3 regions of the Streptomyces sp. NPDC048349 genome follow, and region 2 is predicted to be linked to each of the others. Evidence: riboswitches for the same ligand, from Rfam matches in the RefSeq annotation. Region 2 holds a riboswitch; each other region holds the start of a gene.

Region 1 (4,740 bases), on a different contig from region 2:
TGGCGGCGGTCAAGGCGGTCACGGCGGCCAAGATGGCCATGCGCGGCGACGGCAGCCACAAGGTCTCCCTCGACAAGGTCATCAAGACCATGAAGGAGACCGGCGCGGACATGAAGGTCAAGTACAAGGAGACGGCCCGCGGCGGCCTCGCGGTCAACGTCATCGAGTGCTGACCGTCCCCTGCACGGCAGGAGGCCCCGGAGATCATCGGTCTCCGGGGCCTCTCCCTTTGGCCGGCCGCTGCACCTTTCGGCCCCGCCGCCCGGCGCATGACGGACCGGCGACCGGGGGGCAGCGCACCGTGGCCTCCTGCGGCCCCCTACCGGTGCTCGGGGTTCGGGAAGTCGAAGCGGCAGCCCGCGTCCCACAGCGAGCGCTGGTTCCCGTGGGCCGGGATGCCGCCCGAGCGCTTGAGCAGGGCGGCCAGGTGCATCAGGTTCCACGACATGAAGGCGGTGTTGCGGTTGGTGAAGTCGTTGTCGGGCCCACCCGAGCCCGGGTCGAGGTAGGAGGGCCCCGGCCCGGCCTCGCCGATCCAGCCGGCGTCGGCCTGCGGCGGGATCGCGTACCCGAGGTGCTGGAGGCTGTAGAGGACGTTCATGGCGCAGTGTTTGACGCCGTCCTCGTTGCCGGTGATCAGCGCGCCGCCGACGCGCCCGTAGTAGGCGTACTGACCGTGTTCGTTCAGCAGGGACGAGCAGGCGTAGAGCCGCTCGATGACCTGTTTCATCACGGAGCTGTTGTCGCCGAGCCAGATCGGCCCGCACAGGACCAGGATGTCGGCGTCCATGATCTGGCTGTAGAGGACCGGCCACTGGTCGCTCTCCCAGCCGTGCTCGGTCATGTCCGGCCAGACGCCCGTCGCGATGTCGTGGTCGACGGCGCGGATCAGCGAGGTCCGGGCGCCCGCCGCCGCCATGACCGCGCGGCTCTTGTCGATCAGGCCCTCGGTGTTGCTGGTCTCGGGCGAGCGCTTGAGCGTGCAGTTCACGTAGACGGCGGTCAGGTCCGAGTAGTCGTAGTCGTCGGCCACGGTCCCAGCCTGTGCGGGGCCGGCCGCTGCCGCCACCGGGCCGCGCCCGTACGGGGGCCCCGATCGCCCGTCCGGAACCGCGCGGCAGGGCGGGCGGCTCGTATCCGGCCGTGGCCGGGAACGGGAACTCCCGTGCCGGACGGGGCCTTTGGTGCGGGAGGCGCCGCAGTGGTCGCACCGGGTGGGCGGCAAGCGGAATCCGGTCGGCTCGTGGCCGGTTCGAGGCGGGTTGTTACCGGTCCGCGCATCCGACTAGGGTCAGCGGGCCTTGGTGTTCGGGAAACCGGTGGGAAACCGGTGCGGCCCTCGCCACTGTGATCGGGAAGTCCGGCTCTACTCCTACGGGAAGCCACTGGGACCGCGCGGGACACCGCACGGCCCCGGGAAGGCGGAGCCCGGGCATCAGCACCCGTGAGCCAGGAGACCGGCCGGGGCGCGTTGTCCATCCACGAGGTGCTGGAGAGGTCTCCCCACTCATGCATATAGCCGAGGGGTTCCTACCCCCGTTGCACGCGGTCGCCTGGGGCGCCGCGTCCGCTCCCTTCGTCGTCCACGGCGTGCGGGCCCTCACCCGCGAGGTGAAGGCCCATCCCGAGAGCACGCTCCTGCTCGGCGCGTCGGGGGCGTTCACGTTCGTGCTGTCCGCCCTGAAGATCCCCTCGGTGACGGGAAGTTGCTCCCACCCCACCGGCACCGGGCTCGGCGCCATCCTCTTCAGGCCGCCGATCATGGCGGTGCTCGGCACGATCACCCTGCTCTTCCAGGCGCTGCTGCTGGCGCACGGCGGGCTCACCACCCTCGGCGCCAACGTCTTCTCGATGGCGATCGCCGGGCCCTGGGCGGGCTACGGCGTCTACCGGCTGCTGCGCACGTTCGACCTGCCGCTGATGGCGGCGGTGTTCTTCGGGGCGTTCTTCGCCGACCTCGTCACCTACTGCGTGACCTCCGTCCAGCTGGCACTGGCCTTCCCCGACGCGGCGACCGGGTTCACCGGAGCGCTGGTGAAGTTCGCGGAGATCTTCGCGCTCACCCAGATCCCGCTCGCGGTGAGCGAGGGCCTGCTGACCGTGCTCGTGATGCGCCTGCTCATGCAGTCCAGCAAGTCGGACCTGGTCCGGCTCGGCGTCGCGAAGCTCACCGGGTCCGAGAAGCAGCGGGAGGCCACGGCCTGATGTCCAGGAACGCGAAGATCAACTCCCTGCTGCTGCTCCTGGTCGCGGCGCTGGCCGTCCTCCCGCTCGCGCTGGGCCTGGGGGACGGCAAGGAAGAGCCGTTCACCGGCGCAGACGGGCAGGCCGAGGCGGCCATCACCGAGCTGGAGCCCGGCTACGAGCCGTGGTTCTCGCCGCTGTACGAACCCCCCTCCGGGGAGATCGAGTCGGCGCTGTTCTCCCTCCAGGCTGCGCTGGGCGCGGGCGTGCTCGCGTACTACTTCGGTGTGCGCAGGGGCCGCCGCCAGGGCGCTGCCGCCGCAGCGGCCGCCGCGGGAGCCCCGGCGCCGTCCGAGGCTCCCGCCACGGAGTCGTAGGCGGTGCTGCCGATCGACGCGGCGGCGCACAGCAGCCGCTGGCGCCACCGCCATCCGCTGGAGAAGGCGCTGCTGGGGATCGGGCTGACGGTCACCGCGGTGTGCCTGCCGCCCTGGCCCGGCGGACCGCTGGTCGCCGCGGCCACCCTGGGTGTGCTCCTCGGCCCCGCGGGGGTGGCCGGGAGGCAGCTGTGGCGGGCCTTCCGGATCCCGCTCGGTTTCTGCTTCACCGGGGCGCTGCCGCTGCTGGTCGCGGTGGGCGGGCCGGCCGGGTTCGTCGCGCTGGCCCCGGACGGCCCCCGGCAGGCCGTCGAGCTGCTGCTGCGCACCTCGGCGGCCTCGCTCGGCGTGCTGCTGTTCGCGTTCACCACCCCCGTCTCCGACGTGCTGCCGCGGCTGGTGCGGGCGGGGGTCCCGGCCCCCGTGGTGGACGTGGCCCTGGTCATGTACCGGATCGGGTTCCTGCTGCTCGATTCCCTCGCCCGGGTCCGCCAGGCCCAGGCGGCCCGGCTCGGCACCACCGGCCGGGCGGCGGCGTGGCGTTCGGTGGCCGGCCTCGCCGCGACCTCGTTCGTACGGGCCTTCGACCGCGCGGCCCGGCTCCAGTCGGGCCTCGCCGGGCGGGGCTACGACGGCGCGCTGCGGGTGCTGGTCCCCGAGTCCTCGCTGTCCTGGCGGTTCCTGTGCTGGTCCGGCGCGCTGCTGGCCGGGCTGGTCGCCGTCACCCTCGTGCTGAAGGAGCTGTACCTGTGAGGCCGTTGGTGGAACTGGTGGGCGCGGGCTACGCGTACGAGGACGGGCCCCCCGTGCTCCGCGGGGTGGACTTCGGGATCACCGCGGGCCGGGCGCTGGTCCTGCTCGGCCGCAACGGCAGCGGCAAGACGACGCTGATGCGGCTGCTGAGCGGCGGCCTCAAGCCGGGCTCGGGCGCGCTGCACCTCGACGGCACGAAGGTCACGTACGACCGGGCCGGCCTGACCCGGCTGCGGACGGCGGTGCAGCTGGTCGTGCAGGACCCGGACGACCAGCTGTTCGCGGCCTCGGTGGAACAGGACGTCTCCTTCGGCCCGATGAACCTCGGCCTGGAGGTCGCGGAGGTCCGCAAGCGGGTCGACTCCGCCCTCGCCGCGCTGGACATCTCGGCGCTGCGGGACCGGCCGACCCACCTCCTCTCGTACGGCCAGCGCAAGCGCGCGGCGATCGCGGGGGCGGTGGCGATGGCTCCGCGGGTGCTGATCCTGGACGAGCCGACGGCCGGTCTGGACCCGGACGGGCAGGAGCGGCTGCTGGAGGTCCTGGCGGGGCTGCGCGCCTCGGGGACCACGGTGGTGATGGCCACCCACGACGTGGACCTGGCCGTGCGGTGGGCCGACGACGCCGCGGTCCTGACCCCGTCGGGCATCCGCGTGGGTCCGGCCCCGCTGCTCCTGTCGGATCCGGAGCTGCTGGCCGGGGCGGGCCTGCGCCAGGCCTGGTCCCCGGCGGTGACGGCCCTGCTGCGCGCCCACGGCCTGCTGGCGGCCGGTCTCCCGGGCCCGCGCACCCCGGAGGCGCTGTCCGAGTGGCGGTAGGCGCCGGAGGAGGCGGGGCGCGTCCCTAGGATGGCGTCATGTCGCTCCCCCACGCCATCCTCACCGCCCTGCTCGAGAAGCCCTCGTCCGGGCTGGAGCTGACCCGGCGGTTCGACAAGTCGATCGGGTACTTCTGGTCGGCGACGCACCAGCAGATCTACCGCGAGCTCGGCAGGCTGGAGGAGTCGGGGCTGATCCGGGAGCTGCCGAGCGAGGTGCCGGTGCGGGGGCAGAAGAAGGAGTACGAGGTCCTGGCGGCGGGCAGCGCGGAACTGGCCCGGTGGGTCGGCGAGAGCCAGGACCCCAAGCCGATGCGCGATCCCCTGCTGCTGCGCATCCGCGCGGCGGGCGTGGTCGGGCCGCACGGCTTGGGCCCCGAGCTGCGGCGCCACCTGGAGCTGCACCGGCGGCAGCTGGCGCAGTACGAGGCGATCGAGGAGAAGGACTTCCCGCCGGAGCGCGACGCCGTGGAGGACCGCCTGCGCCGCCTGGTCCTGCACGGCGGGATCGCCCTGGAGACCTTCTGGCTGCACTGGCTGGAGGAGGCCCTGGGCGAGGTCGAGGACATGACGGCCGAGGGAGCCGACCCCGCCTCCGGCCCTGGCACC
Region 2 (4,740 bases):
CACGCAGGCCTGGCCGTTGTTCATCCAGGCCGCGGGGACGATCCCGGCCACGGTGGGCTCCAGGTCGGCGTCCGGCAGGATCACGGCGGCCGACTTGCCGCCGAGTTCCAGGGTGACCCGGGTGAGGTTGCGGGCGGCGACCTCCATCACGCGCCTGCCCGCGGCGACCGAGCCGGTGAAGGCGACCTTGTCGATGCCGGGGTGGCCGACCAGGTACTCGCTGGTCTCGCGGTCCGCGGGCAGGATCGACAGCACGCCCTCCGGCACCCCGGCCTCGCGCGCGATGTCGGCGAGGATGTAGGAGTCGAGCGGGGCCTCCGGGGAGGGCTTCAGGATGACGGTGGAGCCGCTGAGCAGGGCGGGGGCGAGCTTGGCCGCCGCCACGAACTGCGGCACGTTCCAGGGGATGACGGCCGCGACGACCCCGACCGGTTCCCGGCGCACCAGGATCGGGCCGAGGACGCCCTGGCGGTGCTCCTCGAACGGGTAGGCGCGGGCCACGGTGATCGCGGCGTCGTAGACCATCATCGGGCCGAGCGCCTGGGCGAGGACGCTCCAGGAGTACGGGGATCCGTTCTGGGAGCTGATCGAGCGGGCGATCTCCTCGTGCCGGACGGCGATGGCGTCCTTGATCCGGGAGACGACGGCGATGCGCTCCTCGAGGGTCATCCGCGGCCAGGGCCCCTCGTCGAAGGCGCGGCGGGCGGCCGCCACGGCACGGTCCACGTCCCCCCGGGAGGCGTGCGGGACGGAGCCGATGACCTGCTCGGTGTGGGGGGAGACGATCCGGATCGTGTCGGTGCCCAGCGGATCCGTCCACTCCCCGCCGATGAACAGTTGTCCGTGTTCCACGAGCTCGGTCATGGCTGAGGCCTCCTGCGGCTTGGCGTTGCAGAACTGATACCAGTTCTAGTTAGAGGAGTCCACGGCCAGGACGGAACAACGGAGAAGATCCAACGACTAGTCAGGAAGCCCTGAAGATGGTCGACTTGGGCTACCACTGAAACACGTTCTCATCAGAGGGCGGCGGGAGGCGGAGGGCTCATGCCGGAGGTCACGTCACAGGTCACCGATCACGGCGGAGGGGTGTGGGCGATCAAGGTGCCCATCCCCGACAACCCGCTCGGGCACACCCTCGTCCACGTCCTCGACACCGACCGCGGCCCGGTCCTCGTCGACACCGGCTGGGACGACCCGGCCTCCTGGGACGCCCTGACCGCAGGCCTCGCCGCGCTCGGCACCGCCGTCGCCGACGTCCACGGCGTCGTCATCACCCATCACCACCCCGACCACCACGGCCTGTCCGGCCAGGTGCGCGCGGCCTCCGGCGCCTGGATCGCCATGCACGCCGCCGACACCGAGGTCGTCCTGCGGACCCGGGCCGCCGAGCCCGGAGTCTGGTTCGACTACATGAGCGAGAAGCTCGCGGCCGCCGGCGCCCCCGAGGAGCACATCGCCCCGCTGCGCGCCGCCCGCGCGAGCGGCCGCCTGCGCACCCTGCCCGGCCTGCGCGCCGCCGTCCCCGACCGGGAGATCGTCCCCGCCGAGCTGCTCCCCCTCGCCGGACGCCGGCTGCGCGCGATCTGGACCCCCGGCCACACCCCCGGCCACGTCTGCCTGCACCTGGAAGAGGACCACCCGGCGAACCTCCCCGGCCACGGCCGCCTCTTCTCCGGCGACCACCTGCTCCCCGGGATCTCCCCGCACATCGGCCTGTACGAGGACCCGGAGGACACCCGCGTCACCGACCCCCTCGGCGACTACCTCGACTCCCTCGAACGCATCGGCCGCCTCGAACCGGCCGAGGTGCTCCCGGCCCACCAGCACGCCTTCACCAACGCCCCCGGACGCGTACGGGAACTCCTCGCACACCACGAGGAACGGCTGACCGGCCTGTGGGCCCTGCTGGCCGAGCCGCTGACCCCGTGGGGGCTGGCGGAGCGGATGGAATGGAACCGGCCCTGGGAGCAGATCCCGTACGGCTCCCGCACCATCGCGGTCTCCGAAGCCGAAGCCCACCTGCGCCGCCTGGTGAAACAGGGCCGCGCGGAGGCGGTCCCGGGCAGTGACCCGGTGACCTACCGCGCCCTGCGGTAAGGGGCGCCCTGGCCGAGCACCCCCCGGCCCGGGCCCTACGGGCCGGTAGAGTGAAGGCGTCGTCCACACGTCCGTACGGGGGGAAGCCGGTGCGATTCCGGCACTGACCCGCAACCGTAACCCACCCCCGGCAGCGCCGGCGGATGGGGAGTCGGAATGCCCCGTGCCGGAGGTGCGGCTCGCGCCGCCGGGACCTCCGGCGGCCGGCACCGTCGAGGTATACGGAGCCGGAGCCGGGTGCCTGAGCGTGCCTGTCCCCAGCTCCCCAGCAGGAGAGGCACCCGCCCCCATGAACGTCCGCCGCAGCGCCGCCGCGCTCGCCGCCTCCGCCGTGCTCTGCACGGGTGCCGCCCCCGCAGCCCTCGCCGACACCGCGCCGCCCGCCTCGCCCTCCGCGCCGCCCGTCATCCCCTCCGGGCTGTACGGCAAGAACGACCCCACCTACGACGGCGTGTGGCGGCAGTCCTTCGCGCTGCTCGCCCAGCGCACCGTCGGCCTCAGGCCCGCCGAGCAGGCCGTCGACTGGCTGACCGGCCAGCAGTGCGCGAACGGCTCCTTCCCCTCCTTCCGCCCGGACACCGCCACGCCGTGCGGCGCCTCGACGTACATCGACTCCAACGCCACCGCGGCCGCCGTCCAGGCGCTGGCCGCGCTCGGCGGCCACGACGAGACGGTGAAGAAGGCCGTCGGCTGGCTGAAGTCCGTACAGAACGAGGACGGCGGCTGGAGCAGCAACCCCGGCGGCGCCATGGACACCGGCTCGGACGCCAACTCCACCGGCATCGTGATCAGCGCCCTGGCGGCAGCGGGCGAGAAGCCGGCCGAGGTCAGGTCCAAGGCGGGCACGTCTGCGTACGGGGCGCTGCTCTCCTTCCAGCTGGGCTGCTCCGCCGAGCCGGCCGCCGACCGCGGTGCCTTCGCCTACCAGCCGGTCGGCGGCAAGCTGCTCGCGAACGCCGACGCCACGGCCGCCGCGGCCCTGGCCGGGCTGGGCAAGGGGCCGGCCGTCGTGCCGTCCACCTCGGACACCCCGGCGGCCGCGCTGGTCTGCCCGGCGGCGGACCCCGCGGACCCGGTGGTCGCCGCCCAGGGCGCGGCCGGGTACCTGGCCGGGGCCCTGAAGAAGGACGGCCACCTCACGGCCGTGACCCCCGGCGCGGACCAGCCCACCCCCGACACCGGCAACACCGCCGACGCGGTGATCGCTCTGGCCGCGGCCGGGCACAAGCAGTCGGCCGCCGGCGCGCTGGAGTGGCTCAAGGCCAACTCGGCGCAGTGGGCGAAGGGCAGCCCGGCGGGCCTCGGCACGCTGATCCTGGCCGCGCACGCGACCGGCAGCGACCCGAAGTCCTTCGGCGGCACCGACCTGGTCGCGGCACTGAACGCGACCGGCCCGGCCCCGCAGGGCGCGGAGACCTCCGCGACCACGGTGGACGGTGAGAACGACAAGCCGTCCGGCGGCCAGAGCGTGTGGTGGATCATCGGCGCGGGCGCCGCGGCCGGCGTCGGCATCGGCATCCTGCTGAGCGGCCGCCGCAAGAAGAACCAGCTCTGATGCGCCGCTGCCGCCTGCCCTTCGCCTGCCTGGCCCTGGCCCTGGCCCTGGCCGGCTCCGTCCTGGCCGGACCGGCCGCCGGCCCGGCCCTGGCCTCGAGCTACCGCTACTGGTCGTTCTGGGACGGCGCCGGCGGTACGTGGGCGTACGCCTCCGTCGGGCCCTCCACGGCCCGCCCGGCGGACGGCTCCGTGCAGGGCTTCCGCTTCTCGGTGAGCAGGGACGCGGCGGCCGAGGCGGCCCGGCCGCGGGCGGCGGCGGACTTCGCGGCGATCTGCGGGGCGACCCCGGCGGACGAGGGCGCGAAGCGCGTGGCGCTGGTCATCGACTTCGGCGGCCCGGCGGACGCCCCGGCGGGCGAGACCCCGCCGCAGGCCGAGCCGCGCACGGCCTGCGCGCAGGTGGCCCCGCAGGCCACGGCGGCCGAGGCCCTGGCCTCGGTCGCCAAGCCGCTGCGCTACAACAGCGCGGCGCTGCTGTGCGGGGTCTCGGGCTATCCGGAGCAGGGCTGCGGCGAACCCCTCCCGGACGCCCCGCCCGCAACCCCCCAGCCGAAGGCCGAAGCCGACCCCGACGACGGCGGCCCGTCGGCAGGCCTCCTGGCAGGCATCGCGGCGGTGGCGGCCCTGGCCGCGGCCGGCATCTGGCAGTCCCGCCGCCGCACCCGATGAAGCCAGAACCCGAGGGACCGCCGAACACCCACGCCGGGGCACCGCCCAACGACGCACCACACGCCCACGACGGTCCGGGCGCCGACGCCAGGACAGCCGCCGACGTCGGGCCGCACGCCCAAGGCGGTGCGGACGCATACGGCCGGACGACAGCCGACGTCGGGCCGAACGCCCACGTCGAGCCGAACGCCCACGTCGGGCCCAACGCCCACGTCGGGGCGGCCGCCGACGGTGGCCGGCCGCCCACCGGGGCCACCCGCACCCGGGCTACGACCCGCACGGGTGGTGCGGGTTGGTACCGGGCCCGGCCGGAGGCCGGGCGCCGCCCCACCGGACCCGCACCCGCCCCCGCGACCGGGCCCGGGCGCAGCCGCCCCGCGGCGCCGGATCCCGCGCACGGGCCGACGTACAAGAAAT
Region 3 (4,740 bases), on a different contig from region 2:
GGGCTGTCCCATGCCGTCCCCGCCGCCGCTGACGCCCGTCCAGCCCTGTCCGTAGAAGGGCATGCCCATCACCAGTTTGTGCGCGGGCGCGCCGCGCCGCCGCCAGGCGTCGACCGTGCCGTCCACGCTGAAGTCGCCCCGGGCGTAGAGCGCGGACTGCTGGGCCGTCGTGGATTCACCGGAGACGTGGAAGTCGTAGCCCTGGAGGGTCACGAAGTCGAGGTCGCGCATGATCCGGCGGACGTCGAAGCCCGCGTCGATCTTGGCGGGTGCGGTCGGGACGAAGGCCGTCAGCTCGTACGGGGACTTCCTCCCCTGGCCGCGCGCGTACGCGTCGAGCTGCGTGCGGAACTCCTTGACCAGCTCGGCGAAGTTGCGCTTGTCCTCGGGCCGGAACTTCGTGTCCGTGTCACCCGCGGAGCCCGGCCACTCCCAGTCGAGGTCGATGCCGTCGAACACCCCGGCAGCCGCGCCCGCGCCACCGCGGGTACCGTCCTGCGGCAGGTTGCCCTTGATGTAGAGGTCGATGCACGACTCGACGAACGCCTTGCGGGAGGCGGGGGTCAGCGCGGCGTCCGAGAAGTGCGTGGACCAGCTCCAACCGCCCAGCGAAATCAGCACCTTGAGGCCCGGGTGCTTCGCCTTGAGCTCGCGGAGCTGGTTGAAGTTGCCGGCGAGCGGCTGCTCCCGGGTGTCGGCGACGCCGTCCACGGAGTCCTCGGCCCCGAGCGGGCGGACGTAGTCGGCCCAGGCGTCGGCCTCGCCGGGCACGTTCCCGGTGAAGCACGTGCCCTCGGCGCTGACGTTGCCGAAGGCGTAGTTGATGTGGGTCAGCTTGCCCGCCGAGCCGTTCTTCTCCAGGTCCTGGACCTGGAAGTCCCGTCCGTAGACGCCCCATTGGGTGAAGTAGCCGACCTTCTTGTACGAGCGGTGGTGGCCGCCCGCCGCTTCGTCCTGCGAGGCCCCGGCGGCGGGTGCGAAGGCGGTCAGCAGGGAGAGGGAACAGGCGGCGACGGCCAGCCTGCCGAGCATGCTGCGGCGCATGGGCTTCCTTTGCGGATGCGGGAGCGGGGCGTGAGCGCGTGCGCGGTGCATGCCGGAAACTATTGGTCTGGACCAGGGTGGTCAAGGGGGTGGCGAAAACTCGCGCGCCGGAGGGCGGCCCGGGGAGTGCCACAGGAGTGCCGCAGGACATCCGCGGAGAGCTGCGGGAGGGCTGGAGGCGAGCCGTGGGAAGGCTGGGGGTGAGCTGGAGGCGAGCTACGGGAGAGCTGGGGGTGGGCTGGAGGACAGCTACGGGAGAGCTGGGGAGGGCTGGAGGCGAGCTACGGGACGGCTGGCGGAGTGCTAGGAAAGGCTCCATTGGCCCACGTCGTCGGCCAGGCCGCCGTTCAGGGCGAACTGGACGGCCGCGGCCACGGCGTCCTGCGGGAGCCGGAAGGTGACGAAGCCCTCGGCCGAGCCGCCGGGGTCCAGGGTGACGGTGTCGGGGAAGGAGGCCCCGGCCGCCGTCGGGTTGTTGAGGCCGGAGAACCGCTTCCCGGCGGTGTCCAGCAGGTGGGCGGCCGGTGCGGGGGAGTCCTTGTAGACAGCGGTCCCGGTGTTCTCCAGGCGGAACCGGACGGCCAGCAGCCGGGTCGAGGCGTCGGGCGCCGGGCCCTGCGGATCGGCCGGGGTCGCGGGGTCCACCACCCGGACCAGGGTGACGTCGAGCCGCTGACCCGGCTCGTTCCCGGCGAGGGAGACGGTCTCGTCTCCCGGCCCGCCCGGGGCGGCACCCAGCAGCGCCGGGCCGAGGAGCGCGAGCGCGGCCAGCGCCCCGCGCAGGCGGCGCCGGGGCATGGGGGTGCCTGCCGGTCCACCGATCACCCTCTCCACGATCCTCCCCGCTCGAGGCTCCCGCCACCCGGGAATTCGGTGGATCGCCGGGCCGCGCCGTGACAGGGTCGGTTCCAGCCAAGGGGCGTAGCTCAGCCGGCCAGAGCAACGGTCTCCAAAACCGTCGGTCGCAGGTTCGAATCCTGCCGCCCCTGCCACCCGCGCGCGCCGCGTACGCGGCGCTGCGTCGGGCCGGATCCCCCGCGTGGGTCCGGCCCGACGGCACGTCAGGAGATCACCTCTGGCAGACTTGGCCGCGTTACCCAGGCGGTGCAGGACAGGAAACCGGTGCGATTCCGGTGCGGTCCCGCCACTGTGACCGGCCTCCCCGCGGGGAGGCCGGGAGTCAGACACTGACGCACCGCCTCCGCTCGCTCTTTCACGTCGACCAGGGGACGCGGATCCCCCGGAGAGGCCTTGCCATGTCGCGTCACCGCGCCCGCGCCGTCCTGCGCGCCCTCACGCCCCTCGCATTCCTGATACCCCTGGCCGCCTGCGCCGGCTCCCCCGCCGAACGGCAGGCCGAGGCCGCGGGGCTGTCGGCCGGGGCGCCCGGCTTCCCGTACACCGTCACCAACTGCGGTGTGAGCAGCACCTACCAGGCCCCGCCGCGGCGAGCCGTGACCATGAACCAGCACGCCACCGAGGTGCTGCTCGCCCTCGGCCTGGAGGACCGGATCGCCGGCACGGCCTACCTCGACGACGCCGTGCTGCCCGCCTACCGGCCCGCCTACGACAAGCTCAAGGTGCTGGCCGAGGAGTACCCCTCCAAGGAGGTCCTGCTCGGCGCCAACCCCGACTTCGTCTACGGCGGCTACTCCAGCGCCTTCGACAAGGGGCAGGGCCGCGACCGCGAAGGGCTGGCCAAGGCCGGTATCGCCACCCGGCTGAACGTGGAGAACTGCGCCGCAGGGCCGGTCGGCATCGACCAGCTCAAGACCGAGATCACCGAGGTGGCACAGACCTTCGGCGTGCCCGAGCGCGGCGCGCAGCTCGTCGAGGACGAGCAGCGGCGCATCGACACGGTGACCGCCAGGGTGAAGGACGAGCCCCGGCCGTCCGTCTTCGTCTACGACTCCGGAGAAGCCTCCGCCTTCACCGCCGGGGGCAGCGGCATCGGCAACCAGATCGTCTCGCTCTCCGGCGGGACGAACGTCTTCGCCGACCTCGAGGACACCTTCGGCGACGTGTCGTGGGAGAAGGTCATCGAGCGCAAGCCCGAGGTCGTCCTCATCTACGACTACGGCAGCACCACCGTCGAAGCCAAGAAGCAGCGCCTGTTGAACGACCCGGCGCTCGCCCAGGTTCCCGCCATCAAGAACCAGCGGTTCGTCGTGCTCCCGCTCTCCTCGGCCGTCCTCGGCGTGCGCGTCGCCGACGCCGTCGAGTCCCTGGGCCGCCAACTGCACCCCGACGCCGCGTGAGGCGGCACCGGACCCCGGCCGTCGTCGTCCTCCTCACCGCCCTGCTGGCGGCGTCCGCCGTGGCAGGGCTGGCCCTGGGGCCGGTCCGGATCGCGCCCGGCCAGGTCCTCGACATCGTGCTCGGCCGCCTGACGGGCGAGGAGCGCACCGGGGCCTTCGCCTCCATCGTGTGGGACGTCCGGATGCCCAGGGTCCTCCTCGGGGCCGTCGTCGGCGCCGGGCTCGCCGTCGCGGGCACCGTGCTCCAGGCCCTCGTACGCAACCAGCTCGCCGACCCGTTCCTGCTCGGAGCCTCGTCCGGGGCCTCCGCGGGGGCCGTCCTCGTGATCGTCTTCGGTGCGGGCGGCGGCGTCGCGGGCATGGCGGGCCTCGCGGGTCTCGCGGGCCGGCTGGGCGTGCCGTTCGCCGCGTTCGCCGGCTCGCTGGGTGCGCTCGTCGCCGTCTACGCGATGGCCCGGCGCGGGGGAGTGATGACCACCGGACGGCTGATCCTCGCCGGGGTCGCCGTCCAGTACGTCCTGTCCGCCCTCACCAGCCTCGTCCTGGTGCTCGCCGCGCACCCCGACCAGGTCCGCTCCGTCCTGTTCTGGACGCTCGGCGGCCTCGGCGGGGCGCGCTGGGAGGAACTGGCCCTGCCCGCCGTCGCACTGCTCGTCGGCACCGTGCTGCTCATCGCCCTCGCCCGGCCGCTCGACCTGCTGCTCGCGGGCGAGGAGGGTGCGCACACCCTCGGCCTGGACACCGGGCGCTTCCGGGCCGCCGTCTTCGTCCTCACCTCGCTCGTCATCGGCGTGCTCGTGGCCTACAGCGGGGCGATCGGGTTCGTCGGCCTGATGATTCCGCACGCCGCCCGGATGGTCGTCGGCGCCGGGCACCGGGCGCTGCTGCCGGTGGCCGCGCTCGGCGGGGCGGTGTTCCTGATGCTGGCCGACCTCGTCGCCCGTACGGCCGCGGCGCCCGAGGAGATCCCGGTCGGCGTGGTCACGGCCCTCGTCGGCGGGCCGTTCTTCCTGTGGATGCTGCGGCGCTCCACTCGGACCGAGGGGATGACCGGATGACCGGGACCGCGCGGCAGGAGCAGGCGGAGGGGCAGGGGCAGGCGCAGGCCCAGGGGCAGGCGCAGGCCCAGGCCCAGGCCCAGCCGCAGGCCCGGGCGCTGGAACTCGCCGTCGAGGGCGTGCGGTACGAAACCGAAGGGCACACGCTGCTGCACGGTGTCGACCTCACCGCCCGCCCCGGCGAGACGGTCGGCGTGGTCGGCCCCAACGGCAGCGGCAAGACCACCCTGCTGCGCTGTGTGTACGGCACCCTGCGGCCCACCGCCGGCCGGGTCCTGCTGGACGGCGCCGACGCGGCCGCGCTCACGGTCAAGGACCGGGCGCGGCGCGTGGCGGTCGTGCCGCAGGACGCGAGCGGCACCTTCGGGCTGACCGTCCGT

Evidence for each region. Region 2 has a riboswitch for cobalamin ahead of AB0D44_RS26360 (prenyltransferase/squalene oxidase repeat-containing protein). Riboswitches for the same ligand answer to the same signal wherever they lie in the genome.
Region 1: linked by a shared signal. The riboswitch ahead of AB0D44_RS04345 (energy-coupling factor ABC transporter permease) and the one ahead of AB0D44_RS26360 (prenyltransferase/squalene oxidase repeat-containing protein) in region 2 are both predicted to bind cobalamin.
Region 3: linked by a shared signal. The riboswitch ahead of AB0D44_RS07675 (ABC transporter substrate-binding protein) and the one ahead of AB0D44_RS26360 (prenyltransferase/squalene oxidase repeat-containing protein) in region 2 are both predicted to bind cobalamin.

Annotation. Positions count from the first base shown of each region.
Region 1 is NZ_JBEZLA010000004.1:77,338-82,077, forward strand. It holds gene AB0D44_RS04335 (L-serine ammonia-lyase) at 1-173, shown strand, start outside; gene AB0D44_RS04340 (flavodoxin family protein) at 320-1,033, opposite strand; cobalamin riboswitch at 1,253-1,481, shown strand; gene AB0D44_RS04345 (energy-coupling factor ABC transporter permease) at 1,510-2,205, shown strand; gene AB0D44_RS04350 (energy-coupling factor ABC transporter substrate-binding protein) at 2,205-2,561, shown strand; gene cbiQ (cobalt ECF transporter T component CbiQ) at 2,565-3,314, shown strand; gene AB0D44_RS04360 (ATP-binding cassette domain-containing protein) at 3,311-4,132, shown strand; gene AB0D44_RS04365 (PadR family transcriptional regulator) at 4,171-4,740, shown strand, end outside.
Region 2 is NZ_JBEZLA010000056.1:4,362-9,101, reverse strand. It holds gene AB0D44_RS26370 (aldehyde dehydrogenase) at 1-864, opposite strand, end outside; gene AB0D44_RS26365 (MBL fold metallo-hydrolase) at 1,045-2,097, shown strand; cobalamin riboswitch at 2,149-2,278, shown strand; gene AB0D44_RS26360 (prenyltransferase/squalene oxidase repeat-containing protein) at 2,387-3,652, shown strand; gene AB0D44_RS26355 (SCO2322 family protein) at 3,652-4,323, shown strand; gene AB0D44_RS26350 (energy-coupling factor transporter transmembrane protein EcfT) at 4,320-4,740, shown strand, end outside.
Region 3 is NZ_JBEZLA010000009.1:36,733-41,472, forward strand. It holds gene AB0D44_RS07660 (glycoside hydrolase family 18 protein) at 1-1,044, opposite strand, end outside; gene AB0D44_RS07665 (hypothetical protein) at 1,348-1,869, opposite strand; tRNA gene AB0D44_RS07670 (tRNA-Trp) at 1,960-2,036, shown strand; cobalamin riboswitch at 2,119-2,254, shown strand; gene AB0D44_RS07675 (ABC transporter substrate-binding protein) at 2,301-3,302, shown strand; gene AB0D44_RS07680 (iron ABC transporter permease) at 3,299-4,360, shown strand; gene AB0D44_RS07685 (ABC transporter ATP-binding protein) at 4,480-4,740, shown strand, end outside.